One region of the Mesorhizobium sp. C399B genome, then DNA from elsewhere that is predicted to be linked to it. Evidence: predicted binding sites of a transcription regulator. Region 1 holds the regulator's gene; each other region holds the start of a gene.

Region 1 (7,542 bases):
CGATCTGGAACGAGGTCAAGGACCGCCTGCAGGAGCCCGGCACCGGCCTGTCCGGCGGCCAGCAGCAGCGCCTGTGCATCGCGCGCGCCATCGCCGTGTCGCCGGAGGTGATCCTGATGGACGAGCCCTGCTCGGCGCTCGATCCGATCGCCACCGCCCGTGTCGAGGAGCTGATCGACGAACTGCGCCAGAACTACACGATCGTCATCGTCACCCATTCGATGCAGCAGGCGGCGCGCGTCTCGCAGCGCACGGCGATGTTCCATCTCGGCTATCTCGTCGAGGAGGGCGCCACCGACAAGATGTTCACCAACCCCGACGACAAGCGCACCCAGGACTACATTACCGGCCGCTTCGGCTGAGCCGTCCGGCGGGTGAATTTTCAGGCACGAGGACCAAGATCATGGGTGAACATACCGTCGCCTCCTTCGATGAAGAGCTCGGGCAGATCAGCAAGCTGATCCGCGACATGGGCGATCTGGCAGGCTCGATGGTCAGCGGCTCGACCAGGGCGCTGCTCAATTCGGACAATGCGCTGGCACAGCGTGTCGTTTCCGACGACGCCATCATGGATGCGCGCCAGCGCGAACTGGACGACCGCGCCATCACGCTGATCGCCAAGCGCCAGCCGATGGCCAACGATCTGCGCGCCGTGGTCGGCTCGATCCGCATGGCGGGCGACCTCGAGCGCATCGGCGATCTCGCCAAGAACATCGCCAAACGCGTCGGCACCGTGGGCTTGAGCGTCACGCCGCGCGACCTCTCGCACTCCATCGATGCCATGGCGCAACTGGTGCTGATCCAGGTGCAAGGCGTCGTCGAGGAATATGCCGCCACCGATGCGGCAGCTCTTGCAAAACTCAGGAATGACGACGAGCGCATCGACGTCAAATACACGTCCGTGTTTCGTGAGCTTTTGACCTACATGATGGAAGACCCTCGCAACATCACCGCCTGCACGCATCTCTTGTTCTGCGCCAAGAATCTTGAGCGCATCGGCGATCATGTCACCAACATCGCCGAAAATGCGTATTATGTGCTGACCGGCCAGCAATTGCCCGCCAATCGTCCGAAGCAGGACGAGACGGCGATGGCCACGCCGGCCTGATGAGGGTGAACTGCCTATGATCGCGCCACGCATCATGGTCGTGGAGGACGAGGAGCCGCTAGGCGTGCTCCTCCGCTACAACCTCGAATCCGAAGGCTATCAGGTCGAGGTGGTGACACGCGGGGACGAGGCCGAGATCCGCCTGCAGGAAAACGTGCCCGATCTCCTGGTGCTCGACTGGATGGTGCCGGCTGTCTCCGGCATCGAGCTCTGCCGGCGGCTTAGAGTGCGGCCCGAAACCGAGCGGCTGCCGATCATCATGCTGACCGCGCGCGGTGAGGAAAGCGATCGCGTGCGCGGCCTGTCCACCGGCGCCGACGACTATCTGGTCAAGCCATTCTCGACGCCGGAGTTCATGGCGCGCGTGAAGGCGCTGCTGCGCCGGGCCAAGCCGGAAGTGCTGTCCAGCGTGCTCAAGGTCGGCGACATCGTGCTCGACCGCGAGTCGCACCGTGTCTACCGCAAGAAGAGCGAGATCAGGCTCGGACCGACCGAGTTCCGGCTGCTCGAATTCATGATGCGCCATCCCGGCCGCGTGTTCTCGCGCAGCCAACTGCTCGACAATGTCTGGGGCGAGACGATCTATATCGACGAGCGAACCGTCGACGTCCATGTCGGGCGCTTACGCAAAGCGGTCAACAACGGCCGCATGCCGGATGTCATCCGTACCATTCGCGGCGCCGGCTACGCGATCAGGGAAGACTAGGATGCTGCGCGTCGCGCCGTTGCCGGCCATTCAGGCGACATGCTTGCCGGATTTGGCCTGAATGCCCGGCGCGAAAATCTCCTGATCGACGAAGCCGAGCGCGCGCATGGCACAGCCTTCGCGGATCAGCGGCAGCTCGTTGGGCTCGGTGTCGAAGGAGATCGATTTCGAGTGCTGGCCGCCGGCGGTCTGGGCGATCGCTTCGCGCAATGCCGGCTCGATCAGGTCGAAGGCGGCGGCGCTGACGCCGACCATGGCGACGGGTGCCGGATCGATCAGCGCAAACAGGCTGCCGAGGCCGAAGCCGAGCGCCTCGCCGGCCTTGCGATAGGCTTCGCGCTCCGGGCCGTCGGTTTCGCGGGCGCGCGCGGCGAGTGCGCGCATATCAGCGTCGCTGATATCGACCGGCTCGGCATCCTCGCCCATCATTTTGGCGCTGCGCCAGATGGCGTAGTTTCCGGCATAGGCTTCCACGCAGCCGCGCCGCCCGCAGCGGCAGAGCGCGCCGCCCGGACGGTGGATCATGTGGCCGAACTCGCCGCCCGAGGAATGGGTGCCGGTGAACAGTTCGCCTTTCAGCACCAGGCCCATGCCGATGCCGTGCGATAAGAGGATGGCGATAAAATTGTCGCGGTAGCGCTCGGGCTGGCGCCATTGCAGCGCCACCGCCATCATGTTGCAATCGTTCTCCATGGTGGCAGGAATGCCGAATTCCGCTTCCAACATGTCGGCGAAGGCAATGTCGGTCAGTGGCGTGATCGGCGACCACAGCATGGCGCGCGCCTGCGAATCGGTGATGCCCTGGATGCCCATGGCAATGCGGGCGATGCTCTGGACATCGAGGTCGGGATCCTCAAGCCGCCGCCGGACGATTGCTACGCATTCGCCAATCAGCTCGTCGCGCGGCTTGGTCAGCGTGTCCAGCCGGCGCTGTTCCTCGGCGACGACGTGGCCGGCATAGTCGATGACGGTGACGGACAGGAAATTGAGCGACAGCACGACGGTCATCACCGCCGCCGCTTCCGGGTTGAGACCAAGGCCCACCTGCGGCCGGCCGCGTTTCAGTGCGCCGGTCTCGCCAGGTTTGCCTTCAATCAGGATGCCTTCTTGAATCAGATCAGACGAGATTGCCGATATGGTCGAGTGGCTGAGGCCGGTGGTCGCCGCAATCTCGGTCCGCGACGGCTGGCCGGCCCGGCGCACGGCTGAAATCACCATCGCACGGTTGCGACGGCGCAGATCGTCGTGGCGGATTCCAACCGACATTTGTTTCCTCCCGGCCTCCTCGCGCCTCATGATAGTGAAGGCGTTCGACGGCACCAGCCAAATATTGGCAGACGCCGGCAGCCCTGTCATTGTTTATTGCGGACCTCGAAAAAATTCGGCACGGCCATCAGAATCCATCAGAATCGATGTTGACAGCGCGTTATCATTGAACCAGTATTTTTTCGAGGCTCGAAAAAATAGCGCCTCTGTGTGCCGGCCCTCGGGCCAGTTTTGTCGCGCCGCACGCGGCGCAGGGAGGATTATGATGAACAGATTTGCAGCCGCCATGCTGGCGGGTGTCGCCATGTCGCTGGCGCTGATGTCGGTCGCGCAGGCGAAGGACAAGGTCATCGGCGTGTCGTGGTCGAACTTCCAGGAAGAGCGCTGGAAGACCGACGAGGCGGCGATGAAAACGGCGATCGAAGCCGCCGGCGACAAGTACATTTCGGCCGACGCGCAGTCCAATCCCGGCAAGCAGCTGACCGACGTCGAAAGCCTGATCTCGCAGGGCGCCAACTCGCTGATCATCCTGGCGCAGGACGCCTCGGCCATCGGCCCGGCGGTGCAGAAGGCGCTGGACGAAGGCATTCCGGTCGTCGGCTATGATCGCCTGATCGAGAACAAGGACGTCTTCTACCTGACCTTCGACAACAAGGAAGTCGGCCGCATGCAGGCCCGCGAAGTGTTCAAGGCGAAGCCCGAAGGCAACTATGTCTTCATCAAGGGCTCGGGCTCGGATCCGAATGCCGATTTCCTGTTCTCGGGCTCGATGGAAGTGCTCAAGGAAGCCATCGACTCGGGCAAGATCAAGAATGTCGGCGAGGCCTATACCGATGGCTGGCTGCCGGCCAACGCCCAGAAGAACATGGAACAGTTCCTGACCGCCAATGACAACAAGGTCGATGCCGTGGTTGCGGCCAATGACGGCACCGCCGGCGGCGTTGTCGCCGCGCTGACGGCGCAGGGCCTTGCCGGAACGGTTCCGGTCTCGGGCCAGGACGGCGACCATGCCGCCCTGAACCGCATCGCGCTCGGCACGCAGACGGTGTCGGTGTGGAAAGACGCGCGCGAACTCGGCAAGAACGCCGCCGAGATCGCCTCGCAGCTTGCCGATGGCAAGAAGACGGGCGACATTGCCGGCGCCAAGGACTTCACCACGCCTGGCGGCAACACCGTCAAGTCGCTGTTCCTGACCCCCGTCGCGATCACCAAGGACAACCTCAACGTCGTCATCGACGCCGGCTGGATCAAGAAGGACGAAGTCTGCACAGGCGTCGCCGCCGGCAGCGTCGCGGCTTGCAACTGATCTCGACGACTTGAAGAAATGAGGCGCCGCGGCTGTCAAGCCGCGGCGTTTTCTCTACGAGAATTGTGTGTTTCCGCCATCGGCGGCAAACTTCTAGGCTGTGGTCCGGCATCCGCGCCAGACGGCAAGCCGCTGGAGGACATCATGACCGACACGACCTCAAATCCGCAGGCCGATACGGCACGAGCGTCTGAACTCGGCGCGGTCGCCCGGTTCCTGAAAGCGACCGAGCTCGACACGCGCATGCTCGGCATGGTCGGCGCGCTGCTGGTCATCTGGGTCGGCATACATATCCTGTCGGGCGGGCTTTTCCTGACGCCGCGCAATCTTTGGAACCTGTCGGTGCAGACGTCCTCGGTCGCGATCATGGCGACCGGCATGGTACTGGTCATCGTCATGCGCAACATCGACCTTTCGGTGGGCTCCGTCGAAGGCGTGATCGGCATGATCATGGGCGTGGCACAGGCCGAATTCCTGATTCGCGTCATCGGCTTCCAGCTTGGAAACCCCTGGCTCTGGGTCGTCGCGCTTGCCGCCGGCGTGGTGCTTGGTCTGCTGATCGGCGCGTTCCAGGGCTTCATCATCGCCTATATGCAGGTTCCGGCCTTCATCGTGACGCTTGGTGGCCTGCTGGTCTGGCGTGGCATGGCATGGCTCATCACCAGCGGGCGCACGGTCGCGCCACTCGACGCCACCTTCCAGCTGATGGGCGGCGGACCACGCGGCTCGATTGGCGCCGCTGCCAGCTGGATCGTCGGCATCGTCGCCTGCGCGGCGGTCGCCTTCGCGCTGCTCAACGGTCGCTCACAGCGCAAGCGCTTCAGCTTTCCACTGCGCCCCGTCTGGGCCGAGACCCTGCTTGGCGTGGTCACTTGCGCGGCCATCCTCGGCGCCGTGTGGATCGCCAATTCCTATCCATGGCCGATCGGCATCGTGCGCCAGTACGCACAGCAGAACGGCATCACCGTTCCCGAAGGCGGGCTGTTCATCGCGCATGGCATCGCCATACCGGTGCTGATGGCGGTGATTGTCGGCATCATCATGACGTTCATCACCAAGCGCACGCGTTTCGGCCGCTATGTCTTCGCCATCGGGGGCAATCCGGAGGCAGCGGAACTCGCCGGCATCAACACGCGCTGGGTGACCATGAAGGTGTTCATGATCATGGGTGTGCTGGCTGCAATCAGCGCGGCGATCTCGTCGGCCCGTCTCAATGCGTCAACCAATGCGCTGGGCACACTGGACGAGCTTTTGGTGATCGCGGCCGCTGTCATCGGCGGCACGTCGCTCGCGGGCGGCGCCGGAACGGTGATGGGCGCCATGCTCGGCGCGCTACTGATGCAGTCGCTGCAATCCGGCATGGTGCTGCTCGGCATCGACTCGCCGCTGCAGAGCATTGTCGTTGGCGCTGTCCTGGTCATCGCCGTCTGGCTCGACACCGTCTACCGCAAGCGCGTCTAGGGAGGAACGATTATGGAAAAAACTGCTCCCACCGGTACGCCACTGATCGACATGCGCAACATCTCGATCGCGTTCGGTGGCATTCGCGCCGTCGACGATGCGTCCATCGATCTTTTCCCGGGCGAAGTGGTGGCGCTGCTTGGCCACAACGGCGCCGGTAAGTCGACGCTGATCAAGATCCTGTCGGGCGCCTACAAGCGCGATGCCGGCCAGATCTTGGTCAACGGCCAGGAGGCCTCGATCTCCAATCCGCGCGACGCCAAGAAATACGGCATCGAAACGATCTACCAGACGCTTGCGCTGGCCGACAATGTCGACGCTGCCGCCAACCTCTTCCTCGGCCGCGAACTGATGACCGCGTGGGGGACACTCGACGATGTCGCCATGGAGGCCGAGGCGCGCAAGGTGATGGGCCGGCTCAATCCGCGCTTCCAGCGCTTCAAGGAGCCCGTGATCAAGCTATCGGGCGGCCAGCGCCAGTCGGTGGCGATCGCACGCGCCATCCTGTTCAACGCCCGCATCCTGATCATGGACGAACCGACGGCCGCGCTTGGGCCGCAGGAGACGGCGCAGGTCGGCGAACTGGTAAAGCAGCTCAAGGCCGACGGCATCGGCATTTTCCTGATCAGCCACGACATTCACGACGTGTTCGAGCTTGCCGACCGGGTCTGCGTAATGAAGAACGGCCAGGTCGTCGGCACCGCGCTCACCACCGATGTGACGCAGGACGAAGTGCTCGGCATGATCATCCTGGGAAAGTGCCCGCCCGGCGCCATTCCCGGTCCGGGTGCGCTGAAGATCGCGGCCTGAGACCACGCTATCGTCAGCTGTCATGTTCACTGATGCTCGAGATCGATAAGCCGGCTAAATATGCATGATATGCCAGCTGTCATTATGGCTTGGCCGCGCCATTGTCTTGCCGCGGCGACTTGCCCATAAAGGTCCCGAACCGTCCATGGGCCTGCGTTGAAGAAGTTTTTCCCGATCCTTGCCTTCATTGCCGTTGCACTGATCAGCCTGACGATGGCGGGCTTCGCCTATTTCGCGACCCAGGAAGCGGCGCGCATCAAGTTCGAGGCGACGGCCGACGACGCGCTCAACCGCATCGAAAGCCGTATCGATCTGCATCTGTCACTGCTGCGCTCGACGCAGGCGCTGTTCGACGCCCGCAATGGCGAGATTTCAGGTAGCGAATTCAAGGCCTTCTTCAGCGCCCTCGATGTCGATAACAATTTCGCCGGCCTGCGCGGCATCGGCTATCTCAGGCTGGCCAAGACCGGTGACGAAGCGGCGGTCGAGCGCGACATGTTGCGCGACCGCGGCGCCGCCCACACGGTCTATCCGGACACGACACAGCCATGGCGCACGCCCGTCGTGCTGTTCGAGCCGCTCGACCCTGCCAACGAATCCACCATCGGCTACGACATGTTCACCGAGCCGGTGCGGCGCGAGGCGATCGAAAAAGCGATGGCCGATGACGCACAGCACGCAAGCGGTCTGGTCCAGCTCGGCCAGGACACTGGCGCGGCGCAGACCTTTACCGGTTTCCTGGTCTTCGTCAGGCTCAATGTCGAAACCGCGCCGGATGGTATCAATGCGTCCAGATCATCGACATCAGGCCTTCTCTACGCGGCCTTCCGCGCCCGCGACCTGTTCCAGACCGCGCTCAGCCGCACGCCTTTGCTGCCGGTCAAC
Region 2 (7,542 bases), 860 kb from region 1:
GCGCCACGAGATCCTGCCCGACATCGACTTCGCCGCGCATGCGGCCAGCATGGGCGCTATTGCCGAGAAGGTGCCGTCGATCACCGGCCTGGAGACCGCGCTGCAAAAGTCGAAAACCAACGACCGCACCACCGTGCTGGTCATCGACACCGACCCGCTGATTTCCACCGATGCCGGCGGCCATTGGTGGGATGTCGCGGTGCCGGAAGTCTCCGCACGGCCGCAGGTCAACGCAGCGCGCAAGGCCTATGACGAAAAGCGGCAGATGCAGACAATCGGCGATTGATGTACATGCACCCGCCCCCTACCTCCCCCTTGTGGGGAGGTCGGACCGCAGGTCCGGGTGGGGGTCTGGCGCCGCACCCCACCCGCTGCTTCGCAGCGACCCTCCCCACAACGGGAGGGTGAACAAGAAACCGGAGCTAAAACTTGAAAGCCAAACTGGGCATGTCCCCCATTGCGTGGTGGAACGATGATCTTGCCGACCTCAGCGACGACGTCTCGCTGGAAGAGTGCCTGCGTCAGTCGCGCTCTGCCGGCTTCACCGGCATGGAAATGGGCCGGCGTTTTCCAAACGACCCCGAAATCATGCTGCCGATCCTGAAGCAGGCCGACGTGACGCTGTGCGGCGGCTGGTTCTCAGGCACGCTGGTCGATGAGGACATGGGCAAGAACAAGGATCGCATCCAGCCGATGATCGACCTGTTCAAGGCGGTGAATGCGCCTTGCATCGTCTATGGCGAGGTCGGCCGCTCGATCCAGGGCGATCGCTCCAGGCCTCTCGCCACCAAGCCGAAATTGTCGAACGACGAGATGAGGGCCTATGCCAGGCGCCTCACCGAATTCGGCGAATGGTGCGCCGAGCAAGGCATGCCGCTGTCCTATCACCATCACATGGCGGCAGTGGTCGAGACCGAGCCGGAGCTAGATGCCTTCATGCGCCATTCCGGCGAAGGCATTCCGTTGCTGCTCGATGCAGGGCATCTCGCCTTTGCCGGTGGCGACGTGCTGCGCGCCATCGACAACCACCACAAGCGCATCAGCCATGTCCATGTGAAGGATGTGCGCATGGGCGTGATCGACGGGCTCGACCGCACAAAGCAGTCCTTTCTCGACGCCGTGGCGCTCGGTGCCTTCACGGTGCCTGGCGACGGTTCGCTCGATTTCGGCGCCATTGTGCAGCGCTTCGCCGAGCATGGCTATGAAGGCTGGTTCGTCGTCGAGGCCGAGCAGGACCCGAAGAAGAACCCGCCGCTCAAGATGGCGCAGGTCGGCCACAAGGAATTGATGCGGGTGATGACGGCGGCCGGCTACACGGTGGAAACGCAGGGTTTTCCCAATGCCTGAGGCGATCCGATGAAGGATTACGAGCACCCGTTCTTCCGGCCGCTGTGGCGGCGCGTTGCCGTCGTCGCCGTCTGCGTGATCTGGGCCGGAATAGAATTCGCCTCCGGCACCCCATTCTGGGGCATCATTGCGCTCGGCTTTGCCGCCTACGCCGTCTGGCAGTTCTTCTATCTTTACAAGCCGGTGGAGGAGAGCAAGGCTGCGCCTGATCGACCGAAGACCGGCGAAGCGAAGGCGGACGCCGGACCGAAGGAATGAAGCGGCCGTGGCTCGGAAGGGCTTGCGGGTCGGACACTGGACACCTGGCGTATCGCCTACGTCGATGATTGGCCGGAACGTCCCTCGCTTCGTCATCCTAGGGTCTTCGCGACGGAGCTTCGCTCCTGCTTCGCCCTAGGATGACGAAGTTGAGAGGCCGACCTCGAAGACATGCGATAGGAGAGACAAAACATGTCGAAACTGCTCGTCAAAGCCGACAAGGGCCATGGCCGCGTCGCCCATGTCACGCCCAACAGCGCCGGATGGACCTATGTCGGCTTCGACCTGCACCGGCTGAAGCCGGGCGCGACCGCATCCGGCAAGACGCGGGATCGCGAAGTCTGCCTGGTGTTCGTCACCGGCAAGGGCACGGCAAGGGCCGGCGGCCAGGAACTCGGCCTGCTCGGCGAGCGCATGTCGCCCTTCGAGGGCAAGCCGTGGTCGGTCTATATTCCTGAGGGGTCGGATTGGTCGGTCACCGCCGACACCGATCTCGAGCTCGCGGTCTGCTCGGCGCCGGGCCTTGGCGGCGGCCTCCCGGTGCGCGTCATCGTCCCGGACGACCTCGGTCAGGAAGTGCGTGGCAAAGGCACCAACACGCGCTACGTCACCAACATATTGCCCGAGGGTAAGCCGGCCGACTCGCTGCTGGTGGTCGAGGTCATCACGCCCGGCAGCCACACATCGAGCTACCCGCCGCACAAGCACGACCAGGACAATCTGCCTGCCGAATCCTATCTCGAGGAAACCTACTACCACCGCCTCAACCCGCCGCAGGGTTTTGCCTTCCAGCGCGTCTACACCGACGCCGACAAGACCGGCGCCCGCGAGCTGGACGAAGCCATGGCGATCGAGGACGGCGATGTTGTGCTGGTGCCCAAGGGCTATCACCCCTGCGCCGCCTGCCACGGCTACGACCTCTATTACCTCAACGTCATGGCCGGGCCGAAGCGGACGTGGAAGTTCCACAACGCGCCCGAGCACGAGTGGCTGACGAAGGCCTGATCGGCCTTCGCTTGCGCCGGAAGCGGTTGGTCCAGCAGCAAAAAATCGTCGGCTAACGATCCATGGGGTCGATTTGCCTTCGAAAACCCGCATAAGCTTCGTCAATCCGTCATGGAAATCACCTATGGCAGCGGGCTGACGAGGATTTTTTTCGATGCGCTACGCCATCTATTTCACCCCAAGGCAGGACGAGCCGTTGGCGCGGATCGCCGCCAACTGGCTGGGCCGCGACCCCTTTGGCGCCGCCGCGAGGCCGGTCGAGGCGGTGGGCGAGCTGTCGGCGGCCGAAGTCGCCTTTCACACCGCATCGGCGCGGCGCTACGGTTTTCATGCGACGCTGAAAGCGCCCTTCCGGTTGGCCGCCAACGAAACCGAAAGCTCGTTGCGCGCGGCGCTGGACGCCTTTGCCGAAGCAATGCCGACGGTCACCATCCCGCGCCTGGTCGTCAGCCAGATCGATGGTTTCTTCGCTTTGCTGCCGGAAGGCCCGCTGCCGCCGCTCAACCGTTTCGCCGATGATGTCGTGCTTAGCTTCGACCGTTTTCGCGCGCCGCTCACCGAGGCCGAGATCGAGCGGCGCAGCCCGGATTCGCTGAAGCCGGCCGAGTTCCGCAATCTCTGCCAGTGGGGCTATCCCTATGTGTTTGAGACCTTTCGCTTCCACATGACACTGTCCGGCCGGGCCGGGCCGCAGGAAAGCCAACGTCTGCGCGCGGCAATTGACAGCCTGTTCGCCGATGTGCTGCAGCAGCCGGTGCTGGTGGATGCGCTGACGCTGTTCGTCGAAACCGAACCGGGCGCTCCGTTCATGGTGCTTTCGCATCATGCGCTCGGCCGCCGGGCTGCCCGAAAAACTGCCTGACCACAATTCGTCCGAGTAAGCAAGGACTGCCTGAAATGACCGCCGAAACCGTTCTCCACAACGCCCGCATCGTGCTTGCCGACGAGATCGTCGAAGGGTCGCTCGTGCTGCGCGACGGTTTTATCTCCGGCATCGACGCCGGCACCGGCCAAATCGGCGGGAGCATGGGCGGCGAGGACATGGGCGGCGACTACATCATTCCCGGCCTGGTCGAGCTGCACACTGACCATCTCGAAGGCCACTATGCGCCGCGCCCGAAAGTGCGCTGGAACCCGATCGCCGCCGTCCTTGCCCATGACGCGCAGGTGGCCACCGCCGGCATCACCACCGTGCTCGACGCTTTGCGTGTCGGCATGGACGAGGACGCGGATATTACCTCCGACGACATCCGCAAGCTCGCCGGCGCGATCGAGGACAGCGTCGCGAAAGACCGGTTGCGGGCCGACCATTTCCTGCACCTGCGCTGCGAGGTCTCGGCGCCGGATTGCTTGCGGGCTTTCGCCAATTTCGATGGCGACGGGCGGGTCAAGCTGGCCTCGCTGATGGACCATGCGCCGGGACAGCGTCAGTTCGTCAATCTCGAGACCTACGCCCATTACTATCAGCGCAAGCTGAAATTGACCGATCGCGACTTCCAATTGTTCTGCGAAAAGCGGATGTCGGAATCAGCGAAGAATTCGGGACCGAACCGGGTGGCGATATCAGCCGCCTGCAACGAGCGGGGCATTGTGCTGGCAAGCCATGACGACGCCACATCGGGCCATGTCGACGAAGCGATCGAGCAGGGCGTGCGCGTCGCGGAATTCCCGACCACGCTGGAAGCCGCCAAGGCCTCGAAGGATGCCGGGCTCGGCGTGCTGATGGGCGCGCCCAACGTCATGCGCGGCTCCTCGCATTCGGGCAATGTCTCGGCCCGCACGCTGGCCGGCGACGGCCTGCTCGACATATTGTCGTCCGACTATATCCCTTTCAGCCTGATCCAGTCGGCCTTCTTCCTCGGCGACGTCGTCGAGGGCATCTCCTTGCCGCAGGCGGTCGCGATGGTGTCGAAGAACCCGGCCGAGGCCATCGGCCTCAACGACCGCGGCGTCATCGAACAGGGCCGCCGCGCCGACCTCGTGCGGGTGCGCGTCGACGACCATGTGCCGGTCGTGCGCACCGTCTGGCGCCAAGGGCGGCGGGTCGCCTGATGGTCTCGGCGTCGATCGAGCGCGAACTGACCAGCGAGGCCTTTCCGGTCCGCAACGGCGTCTTCGTCGCCGTCGTCGGCCCGAGCGGCGCCGGCAAGGATACGGTAATCGGCTATGCCCGCACCTTGTTTGCCGACGAGACGAAGCTGGAGTTCGTCCGCCGGGTCATCACCAGGCCGAGCGACGCCGCAAGCGAGGATCACGACACGCTGGCCGACGCCGCCTTTGCCGAGGCCCAGGCCGACGGCGCTTTCGCCATTTCCTGGGAGGCGCACGGCCTGCGCTATGGCATCCCGGCCGATGTCGACTGGTCGATAGCCAATGGCCATGTCGCCGTGGCCAATGTCTCGCGCGCAGTCATCCCGGTGCTGCGGGAGCGCTATGCCAATCTGGCTGTCGTCGAGATCACCGCTTCGCCGGAAATCCTCGCCGAGCGTCTCGCCCAGCGCGGCCGCGAATCGCGCGGCGAAGTGCTGGCTCGGCTCGCCCGCAGCGCCAATGTCGCTTTGTCCGGACCCGGTGTCACCTCCATCGACAACGGCGGCCAGCGCGAAGCCGCCGGAGAACGCTTCGCCGAGGTGCTGCGCAAGGCGATGGCCTTCTCGGATATCTCCGGCGTGATGTAGCGCTACTCGGCCGCGACAGTCTTGCGGCTGGCATCGAGCATCAGCCGCCTTGCGCGGAACACGCCCCATTGCTGGTCGACCAGCACGCCGATCAGGATCACGCCGCCCATCACCGCGAAGTTGAGCGAGGACGGGATGCCGAGCAGATTGACCAGGTTCTGCAACTCCTGCAGCAGCACGGTGCCCAGGATGACGCCGACCAGCGAGCCTTCGCCGCCGCGCAGCGAGAAGCCGCCGAGAACGGCGGCGGCAATGGCGTAGAGTTCGTAGAACTGGCCGTGGCTGGCCGGCGAGATCGAGCGCGTGTACATGGCGAAATAGATCGCCGACAGCGCCGTCAGCACGCCGCAGATGACATAGGCGGCCATGACGACACGGCCGGTGCGAATTCCTGAATATTTCGCCGCCTCTTCGTTCTTGCCGATGGCATAGAGGTAGCGTCCGAACACCGAGCGGTGCAGCACCACCCACATGACGATCGAAATGACGATCAGTGCGATGAAGCTGTTGGGCACGCCATAGCTGCGGCCCGCAGTGAGGAATTCGAGCTCGGGAAAATTCTGGCCGAAGGCGAAGCCGGCGGTGCCGTCGGCGGTATAGAAACGGGCGACCCCGCGATAGATCAAAAGGCCGCACAGCGTCACCACGAAGGGCTGCAATTTCAGCCTTGTGATCAGCCAGCCATGCGCCAGCCCGATGATGCCGCCCAGCACCAGGATCAGCGGCAGCGCCACCGGCCATGGCATGTCGCGCACGGCGATGAAATCGATGAACAGCGTGCCGAGCAGCGCCACCAGCGATCCCACCGACAATTCGATGCCGCCGGTGATGATGACGAAGGCCTGGCCGATGGCGAGGATCCCGAACAGGCCGATCAGGTTCGAGGTGTTGGCGAGGTTGATCGGTAAAAGGAAGCGCGGGTTGATGGCGGTCACCACGGCGCCGACCACCAGGATCAGGATCAGCAGGCCGAGATCTTTTTTGCTCATCATCTTCTCCCCAATGCGCCGGACCGGCAATCGCCTGAAGCCCGCTAGTTTGCCGGCTTGCCGACCGCCAGCAACAGCACGTTTTCCTGGCTGAATTGTTCCTTGTCGAGAATGCCCGAGATCTGGCCCTCATGCATGACGGCGATGCGGTCGGACACGCCGATCACCTCTTCCATGTCGCTGGAGATCATCAGCACGGCGACGCCGGCATCGGCCAAGGCTCGCATCAGCCCGTAAATCTCGGCCTTGGCGCCGATATCGATGCCGCGCGTAGGCTCATCGAGGATCATCACCTTCGGGTTCATCGCCAGCCATTTGCCCAGCACCACCTTCTGCTGGTTGCCGCCCGACAGCGTGCCGGTTCGCGTCTGCACCGACGGCGCCTTGATGCCGAGATTGCTCTTCTGCTTCTCGGCGGTGGCGGTCTCGGCGCTTGCCGACACCAGTCGACGCTTCGCATGCGCCGGCAGGTTGGGCAGCGAGATGTTCTGCGCGATCGACAGGTCAAGCAAAATGCCGGTCAGCTTGCGGTCTTCCGGAACCAGGAAAATGCCATGCGCGACCGCATCGGCCGCCGAACCCAGCACAAGCGGCTTGCCGTCGAGTTCGAGCCCACCGCCAAGCGTGCTGTCTATGCCGAAGAACACCCGCGCCAGTTCGGTGCGGCCGGAGCCGACAAGGCCGGCGAGGCCGAGGATTTCACCGCGCCTGATGTCAAGGTCGACCGGCCGGGCAGGGTAGGCGGGGGTGCGGATGGCTTTGGCCGAGAGAGCCGTGGCGCCCGGCGCCCGAGCCGCCTCGGAGGCCTTCTCGCGCTCCTTCAGCATGCGGCCGATCATCAGCTTGACCATCTGGTCGTGGTTGATGGCGCTCTTCGGCAAGGTGCCAGCCAGCATGCCGTCGCGCAGCACCACGACGCGGTCGGCGACGCGCTCGACCTCATGCAGCCGGTGCGAAATGAAGATGACGCTGATGCCATCGGCCTTCAGCGCCTTGATGACGTCGAGCAGCTTGTCGGTTTCGGCGAGCGGCAGGCTCGACGTCGGCTCGTCGAGGATCACCAGCCGCGCCTTGATCGACAGTGCCTTGGCGATCTCGACCATCTGCTGCTGCGCCAGCGACAGCGAGGCAACCGGCATATCGGCGGAGAAATTGGCGCCGACGCGCTTCAGCAGTGGCGCCACCATTTCGCGCAGCTTGGCGCGGTCGACCAATCTCAGCGGCCCGCCGCGCAACGGCTCGCGGCCGAAGAAGATATTGGCGGC
Region 3 (7,542 bases), 120 kb from region 1:
CGACCAGATGATGATTTCTTCGGCGAGCCGTGACAGATGCGTGGCGCAGATCGCGGCCAGGCTCAAGAACTCCAGCGCGAAATCGCGGTCGGAGACGCTGTCGAGCGAATTGCGCATCGGCTCGCGAAAGCCGAGCGCCTTCGCGGTCTTGTGGCGGTCGATCGGAAAACTGGTGCCGGCAAGCGCTGCCGCGCCGAGCGGGCTTTCATCCATCCGCTCGATGGCATCGTGGGTCCGCGACAGGTCGCGCGAAAACATCTCGACATAGGCCATGCAATGATGGCCGAAGGTCACCGGCTGCGCCGCCTGCATGTGGGTGAAGCCGGGCATCACGGTCGCCGCATGCTCCTCGGCGCGGTCGAGCAAGGCTGAGATCAGCCCCTTCAGCGCCTCGGCGACGCGAAAGCACTCGTCCTTGACCCAGAGCCGGAGATCCACCGCCACCTGGTCGTTGCGTGACCGCGCCGTGTGCAGGCGGCCGGCGGCCGGGCCGATCAGATCGGCAAGGCGGGCCTCGATGTTCATGTGAATGTCTTCCAGCCGGGTCGAGAACTCGAACGTGCCGGCCTCGATCTCTTTCAGGATCGTGTTCAGGCCTTGAGCGATTTTGTCTTGATCGGCCGCCGAAATAATGCCCGTTTCAGCCAACATTTCGCTGTGGGCGACCGAACCTCTTATGTCTTGCGCATAAAGTTTGCGGTCGAACGAGATCGACGCGTTGATCGCTTCCATGATCGCGGCCGGACCCGAGGCAAAACGTCCGCCCCACATCTGGTTGCTGGCCTTCTTGTCGCTCATCGCTATAACCCGTGCTCCGGAGCAGTCTTAGAAAATGGCAGACGGTAACAGATACTTCCCGGCCCCGCGCCTGATCCTCGCCGCTTTGCTGGCGGGCGTGCTGGCCGGCGCGGTCGCGGTATATGTCAGCGAGAGCGGGTCTGGCAACAACGCAGCCACCGGCAGCGCACCTGCGGCCGGCGCGGGCAACAGCAAGGACGACGTCGCCTGCGCCGCCAAGAGCGACCGCGCCAAAAAAGTTGCCGCCGCAGCCACCGGCCAGGTTGCGGCATTGCTGCCCGCCGATCCGCCGCAATCGCTGGAAAGTCTCGCCTTCAACGGTCCCGACGGCAAGCCGATGACGCTCGCCGATCATGCCGGCAAGACCGTGCTGCTCAATCTGTGGGCAACGTGGTGCGCGCCCTGCCGCGCCGAAATGCCGGCGCTCGACGCCTTGCAGAAGGAAAAGGGCAGCGATGCCTTCGAAGTGGTCGCGGTCAATGTCGATGCCGGCGACGATGTGAAGCCCAAGAAGTTCCTCGCCGATATCGGCATCGGGTCGCTCGGCTACTACCGCGATTCGACGCTGGCGCTGTTCAACGACGTCAAGACGCGTGGCTTGGCGCTAGGCCTCCCCGTCACCATGCTGATCGATGGCGAAGGCTGCCTGATCGCGCATATGAACGGACCGGCCGAATGGTCAGGACCGGATGCCAAGCGCCTGGTCGAGGCCGCACTCGCCCCTTAGAGCGGTTCACCGTTTCGTCGAAACGGCTACCCGCGCTAACTTTTTTGTTTCGACGCAATTTCGGACGGAAACCGTTTCACACTAATTGCTCTAGGCTGAGCGCAGGGCCGCCGCCGGCGGCAGCATCAAGATGCTGCCGCCGCGTTGTTTGACGCCGGCGTCGTCTTGTGCCGCCGGTGCCGCGACGCCGGTCAGTTCGCTGAACGCCTCGATCGGGCTGGGCCGGCCTAGATAGTAGCCCTGGCCGATCTCGCAGGCCTCGGCGTCGAGGAATTTCAGCTCGCCCAGCGTCTCGACGCCCTCGGCCAGAACCGGCAGGCCGAGACCGCGGCCAAGCCCCAGAACGGCGCGCACGATGGCTGCCACCTGGCCGTTGCTGTCGACTGATTTGATGAATGAGCCGTCGATCTTGATCTTGTCGAAGGGGAAGGCGCGGAGATTGGACAGCGAGGAGTAGCCGGTGCCGAAATCGTCCATCGCCACACGCACGCCAAGCGCCTTCACCTGGCGCAAGGTCGCCAGCGCGCGCGGCATGTCCTTGACCAGCGCCGTTTCGGTGATCTCGAGTTCGAGCCTGCCGGGCGTCAGGCCGGAGCCGAGCAGGACTTCATGCACCTTGCGGCTGAAATTCGGATTGTGGAGCTGCACCGCCGAGACATTGACCGCGACGGTGAGAGGGTTCTTCCAGCGCGCTGCCTCGGCGCAGGCCGTCGCCAGCACCCATTCGCCGATCTGGATGATGACGCCGCTGTCTTCGGCCACCGGGATGAAGGTCGCCGGCGACACGTCGCCGCGCTGCGGATGGCGCCAGCGGATCAGCGCTTCGAACCCGACCATCCGCCCGCTGCTGATCTCCTTTTGTGGCTGGTAGACGAGGCGAAACTCATCGCGCGCCATGGCCTGGCGCAGTTCGTGCTCCATCACGCGCCGGTCTCGCGCCTCGGCGCCCATCGAGGCCTCGAAGTAACGGTAAGTGTCCTTGCCCTCGGCCTTGGCGCGGTAGAGCGCGGTGTCGGCGTGGCTGACCAGGAGTGTCGGCTCATCGGCGTCGAGCGGATAAAGTGCAATGCCGATGCTGGCCGACACCAGCCCGCCACCGACCGACAGCCGGTTTTCCTCGCGCATGGCCGCCAGCACCGCCTCGGCGATGCGGCCGGCCGCCTGCGGATCGGGAAGGTTCGGAGCGATGATGGCGAACTCGTCGCCGCCGAGACGCGCCAGCATCTGTCCGTGGCGGAGCACGGCGGAGGCGCATAGCGCCACCTTCTGCAGCATGGCATCGCCGGCGCCATGCCCGAACAGGTCGTTCACTTCCTTGAAGCGGTCGAGGTCGAGCAGCAGCAGCGCAAGATGCCCACCCTTGCCGCCGCGGTCCATTGCGGCAATTTCGGCCTCGAGCCGGCCGGAGAAACTGCGGCGGTTGGGGAGCCCGGTCAGCGGGTCGAAATGGGCGAGGCGCAGGATCTCCTGCTCGGCCTTCCTGCGTTCGCGGATGTCGCGCACGGCGACCACGCTGTGCCGCTTGCCGCAATAGTCGATGCTTCTGGCGATAAGTTCGACGGGGATGGTGGCGCCGTCATGGGCTCTGAGTTCGGCTTCCTGTGCCTGTCCGCTGCAGTCGGACATGCCGGCCGCGGTGCGTTCGCCGAAGAGGTCGCCAAGCAGCATCGCGTTCAGCACTTCCGGCGCAATGCCGGTGAGTGCCGCGATGCTGTCATTGGCGCTGACGATGCGGGCGCCGTCGCAGACGATCAGCCCCTCGACGGCGGCGTTGGCGAGGCCGTGCATGCGCTCGGCCTCGAGCTTGTGACGCCGGAAGCGAAGGTCGATCCACAATGCTGCGGCTGAAAGCACCAGGATAGCCATGCTGACTGCAGCGGCGGCGAAGGCCTGCGACACCGGTTCGACCGTGAACTGCGATATCTCGATGGAGGAGTCCGGGAAGATCGACACCGCGCCCATGGCGATGAAGTGCAGGCTGCAGATCGCCAGCGTCAACAGGATGGCGGCGGCGATTGTGGCCTGCATGGACGGCCGTCGCAACACGACCAGCAGCGCCAGCGCGGCGAGGGTGACGCCTGTCAGCACCGAGACGCCGACCAGCAGCGGGTTCCAGACGATGCGCCCTTCGACCTCGAAGGCGGCCATGCCGATATAGTGCATGGCGGCGATACCAGCGCCGAGGACCGCGCCGCCGACCAGAGGGTAGTCGATGCCCCGGCGCAAGGTGGCGATCCACATGCCCGCAGCGGTCAGGGCGACGGAACCGGCGAGCGAAAGCGCCGACATTTCCGTATTGTAGGCGTTGGGGATTCCGGGAGAAAAGGCAAGCATTGCGATGAAATGCGTCGCCCAGATACCGAAGCCGGTGGAAGTGGCTGCTATCATCAGCCAGGTATAGCGGTTGCGCTCGCTCGAGCGGTCGACATGGCGAAGCAGGTTGACCGCCGAGAAGGAAGAAATACCGCAAATGAGCGCTGCCAGTGCGACCAGTCTCAGATCGTGCTCATGCACGATACAATTATAGACCGTCAGCATCTCGCCCCACCTGCTCTCCCACAGCAATCAAGCCGTCCACTTGATTAGTATGCCACGCTTGACGAAGAATCGGTTATGCGAACTACAACTACAGCGGGTTTTTCGGGTTGTACGTTGCGGCGATCCTGTTCTCATTCCAGACGCACGGTTACAGCAGCGCCTGGCGCGATGCCGCTCGGCCGATCTCGATCTGGCCGAGCGCCGGTTTGGCGGCCGCACGGTGCAGGTGCGTGGCGCTGTCACGCGGGCCCTTCACGCATCGCTGGGCGGTCGGCGATCCTTGCAGGCCCACCATGCCCCATTCTATCGCTGAGCCGGCTTGGCATTTCTCTCTGTCCTCGTTGCAAGGCGAGGGGGCGCGAAGTTAGCCGGGTATGAAATTCACGAAACAGCAACAAATCCGTTGTCCGATTGTCATCAGCGACACATATTGCGTTCGCGGGAGCGCCCCTTTCGCCAATGACAAACGGGAGATGAAACATGAAGTTGTTCGGCTTTGCGGCCGGTGTTGCCGCCACCTTGACCCTGCTTTCCACCACCTCCGCCTTCACCGCCACCCAGATCAGTTGGTGGCATGCAATGACCGGCGCCAATGCCGAGGTGGTCGACAAGATCGCCAAGGATTTCAATGCCAGCCAGAGCGACTATGAAATTCTCCCTGTTTTCAAGGGCACCTATCCCGAAACGCTGAATGCCGGCATCGCTGCCTTTCGTGCGGGGCAAGCGCCCGACATCATCCAGGTGTTCGACGTGGGTACCGGCGTCATGATGGCCGCCGAAGGTGCGATCAAGCCGGTGGCCGATGTGCTGACCAGCGCCGGCGTGACCTTCGACAAGAGCCAGTATTTGCCCGGCATCGTCGGCTACTATTCGAAGCCGGACGGGACCATGCTGTCCTTCCCCTATAATTCCTCGTCGCCCATCCTCTACTACAACAAGGATATCTTCCAGAAGGCCGGGCTTGATGTGAACAATCCGCCAAAGACCTGGAACGAGGTGTGGGAAGCCGCCAAGAAGATCAAGGCGAGCGGCGCCGCTTCCTGCGGCTATACCTCGACCTGGTTGACCTGGATCCACCTTGAGGCCTTCGCTGCCTGGAATGACGTTTCCTATGGCACCAACCAGAACGGACTTGCCGGAACCGACGTCGAGCTCAAGATCAATGCGCCGATCTTCGTCAATCATTTCCAGGCGCTCGCCGACCTGGCCAAGGACGGCACCTTCAAATATGGCGGCCGTACATCCGAAGCCAAGCAGATCTTTCTTGCCGGAGAATGCGGCATCTTCACCGAATCGTCGGGGGGTCTCGGTGACATCGTCAAGTCGGGCATGAACTACGGCATCGGCCAGCTTCCCTATGATAGTGACGCCAAGGGCGCGCCCCAGAACACCACGCCGGGCGGCGCCAGCCTGTGGGTGTTCGGCAACAAATCGGACGAGGAATACAAGGGCGTCGCGGCGTTCTTCTCCCACCTGTCCAAGACCGAAGTGCAGGAGTATCTGCATCAGAAGTCGGGTTATCTGCCGGTGACGCTCGCTGCCTATGAGGCGACCAAGAAGTCCGGCTTCTATGACAAGAACCCGGGCCGTGAGACGCCGATCCTGCAGATGCTGGGCAAGGCGCCGACCGAGAACTCGAAGGGCGTGCGCCTCGTCAACCTGCCGCAGGTGCGCGACATCGAGAATGAGGAGTTCGAGAAGATGCTGGCCGGCCAGCAGACTGCGCAGCAGGCGCTCGACAACGCGGTCGCACGCGGCAACAAGGCGATTCAGGAAGCGATCGGAAACTGAAGCGATTTGTCAGTTGAACCTCGTCCACGCGGACCCGCGTGGACGATTTCCTGAATAGCGAGGGAATCACCCTGTCTCCACGCGTCGTCTTCCCCAACAAGACCCTGCCTTACCTGCTGGTGGCGCCGCAACTCGCCATTACGCTGATCTTTTTCTACTGGCCGACCGGGCAGGCGCTCTACCAGTCGATGCTTAGGGAAGACCCGTTCGGGCTGAAGAGCAAGTTCGTCGGGCTCGCCAACTTTCGCAAGGTGCTGGCCGACCCGGCCTACCTCAACTCGATCAAAGTCACGCTGGTGTTCTCTCTGGCGACCGCGATCGTCGCCATGGGTGTGGCCCTGTTGCTTGCCGTCATGGCCGAGAAGGTGGTGCGCGGCAGAGGCCTTTATCGCACGCTGCTGATCTGGCCGTATGCGGTGGCGCCGGCGATTGCCGGCATGTTGTGGCTGTTTCTGTTCAACCCCTCGATCGGTTCGCTGGCCTACGCCTTGAGAGGTCTCGGCATTGCCTGGGATCCTTTGCTTAACGGCAACCAAGCCATGATCCTGCTGGTGTCTGCGGCTGCCTGGAAGCAGATCAGCTACAATTTCCTGTTCTTCGTCGCCGGGCTGCAGGCGGTGCCGAAGACGTTGATAGAGGCGGCGGCCATGGACGGCGCCGGGGAGACGAAGCGCTTCTGGACCATCGTCTTCCCGCTGCTCGCGCCGACGACCTTCTTCCTGCTGGTCGTCAACACGGTCTATGCGCTGTTCGACACTTTCGGTATCGTCCATGCCGTCACCGGCGGCGGGCCGGGCAAGGCCACCGAGACGCTGGTCTACAAGGTCTACAATGACGGTTTCGTCAATTTGATCCTCGGCGATTCGGCCGCGCAGTCGGTCATCCTGATGGTCATCGTCATCTCACTCACGGCCATCCAGTTCCGCTATGTGGAACGCAAAGTCCACTACGGTTGAGCGCGAGCGATGATTGGTCAGTCCCCGCTTCGCGCCCTCATCGCCCACGCCGTGCTCATCCTGGGCATCCTGATCGTCGCTTTCCCGATCTACTACACCTTCGTTGCCTCCACGCAGACGCTGCAGACCATCCTCAAGCCGCCATTGCCTCTTTTGCCCGGCGACCAGGTCTGGAACAATTACAGCGAGGCGCTGTTCGGCGGTGTCGGCCGCATCGGCGGCGTCAGTGTCGGCCGATTGCTGCTCAACACCACGATCATGGCGCTCGGCATCGCGGTGGGGAAGATTTTCATCTCGATCCTTTCGGCCTATGCGATCGTGTTCTTCCGTTTTCCGCTTCGGATGGTCTTCTTCTGGCTGATCTTCATCACACTGATGCTTCCCGTCGAGGTGCGCATCCTGCCGACCTACAAGGTGATGGTCGATCTCGGCATGATCGACACCTATGCCGGCCTGATCATTCCGCTGATCGCCTCGGCCACCGCCACGCTTCTGTTTCGCCAGTTCTTCATGACCATCCCAGGTGAGTTGGTGGAAGCGGCGCGTGTCGACGGCGCCGGACCATGGCGCTTCTTTTTCGACATCCTGCTGCCGCTGTCGCGCACCAACATCGCAGCACTGTTCGTCATCCTCTTCATCTATGGCTGGACGCAGTACCTGTGGCCGCTGCTCGTCACCAACAGCAACGACATGAACACCATCGTCATCGCACTTAGAAAGATGGTCTCCTTC

The links. Region 1 encodes PhoB, which activates phosphate uptake and scavenging genes when phosphate is short. Its sites were predicted from a motif close to TGTCATNNANCTGTCAT; they were not measured.
Region 2: a site for PhoB is predicted at 2,707-2,723, ahead of NLY36_RS16760 (DUF1045 domain-containing protein). Genes of this name have one in related genera too.
Region 3: a site for PhoB is predicted at 4,465-4,481, ahead of ugpB (sn-glycerol-3-phosphate ABC transporter substrate-binding protein UgpB). Genes of this name have one in related genera too.

The regions. Positions count from the first base shown of each region.
Region 1 covers NZ_CP100472.1:2,605,268-2,612,809, reverse strand. Annotated here, with positions in the region: gene pstB (phosphate ABC transporter ATP-binding protein PstB) at 1-362, shown strand, start outside; gene phoU (phosphate signaling complex protein PhoU) at 404-1,108, shown strand; gene phoB (phosphate regulon transcriptional regulator PhoB) at 1,125-1,814, shown strand; gene NLY36_RS12390 (ROK family protein) at 1,845-3,080, opposite strand; gene xylF (D-xylose ABC transporter substrate-binding protein) at 3,346-4,386, shown strand; gene NLY36_RS12380 (sugar ABC transporter permease) at 4,531-5,847, shown strand; gene NLY36_RS12375 (ATP-binding cassette domain-containing protein) at 5,860-6,657, shown strand; gene NLY36_RS12370 (CHASE domain-containing protein) at 6,814-7,542, shown strand, end outside.
Region 2 covers NZ_CP100472.1:3,461,431-3,468,972, forward strand. Annotated here, with positions in the region: gene iolD (3D-(3,5/4)-trihydroxycyclohexane-1,2-dione acylhydrolase (decyclizing)) at 1-286, shown strand, start outside; gene iolE (myo-inosose-2 dehydratase) at 430-1,347, shown strand; gene NLY36_RS16750 (hypothetical protein) at 1,357-1,605, shown strand; gene iolB (5-deoxy-glucuronate isomerase) at 1,798-2,610, shown strand; gene NLY36_RS16760 (DUF1045 domain-containing protein) at 2,765-3,472, shown strand; gene NLY36_RS16765 (alpha-D-ribose 1-methylphosphonate 5-triphosphate diphosphatase) at 3,508-4,662, shown strand; gene phnN (phosphonate metabolism protein/1,5-bisphosphokinase (PRPP-forming) PhnN) at 4,659-5,288, shown strand; gene NLY36_RS16775 (ABC transporter permease) at 5,291-6,277, opposite strand; gene NLY36_RS16780 (sugar ABC transporter ATP-binding protein) at 6,322-7,542, opposite strand, start outside.
Region 3 covers NZ_CP100472.1:2,487,364-2,494,905, reverse strand. Annotated here, with positions in the region: gene argH (argininosuccinate lyase) at 1-798, opposite strand, end outside; gene tlpA (thiol:disulfide interchange protein TlpA) at 833-1,525, shown strand; gene NLY36_RS11790 (bifunctional diguanylate cyclase/phosphodiesterase) at 1,616-4,063, opposite strand; gene NLY36_RS11785 (hypothetical protein) at 4,212-4,358, opposite strand; gene ugpB (sn-glycerol-3-phosphate ABC transporter substrate-binding protein UgpB) at 4,544-5,854, shown strand; gene ugpA (sn-glycerol-3-phosphate ABC transporter permease UgpA) at 5,926-6,810, shown strand; gene ugpE (sn-glycerol-3-phosphate ABC transporter permease UgpE) at 6,820-7,542, shown strand, end outside.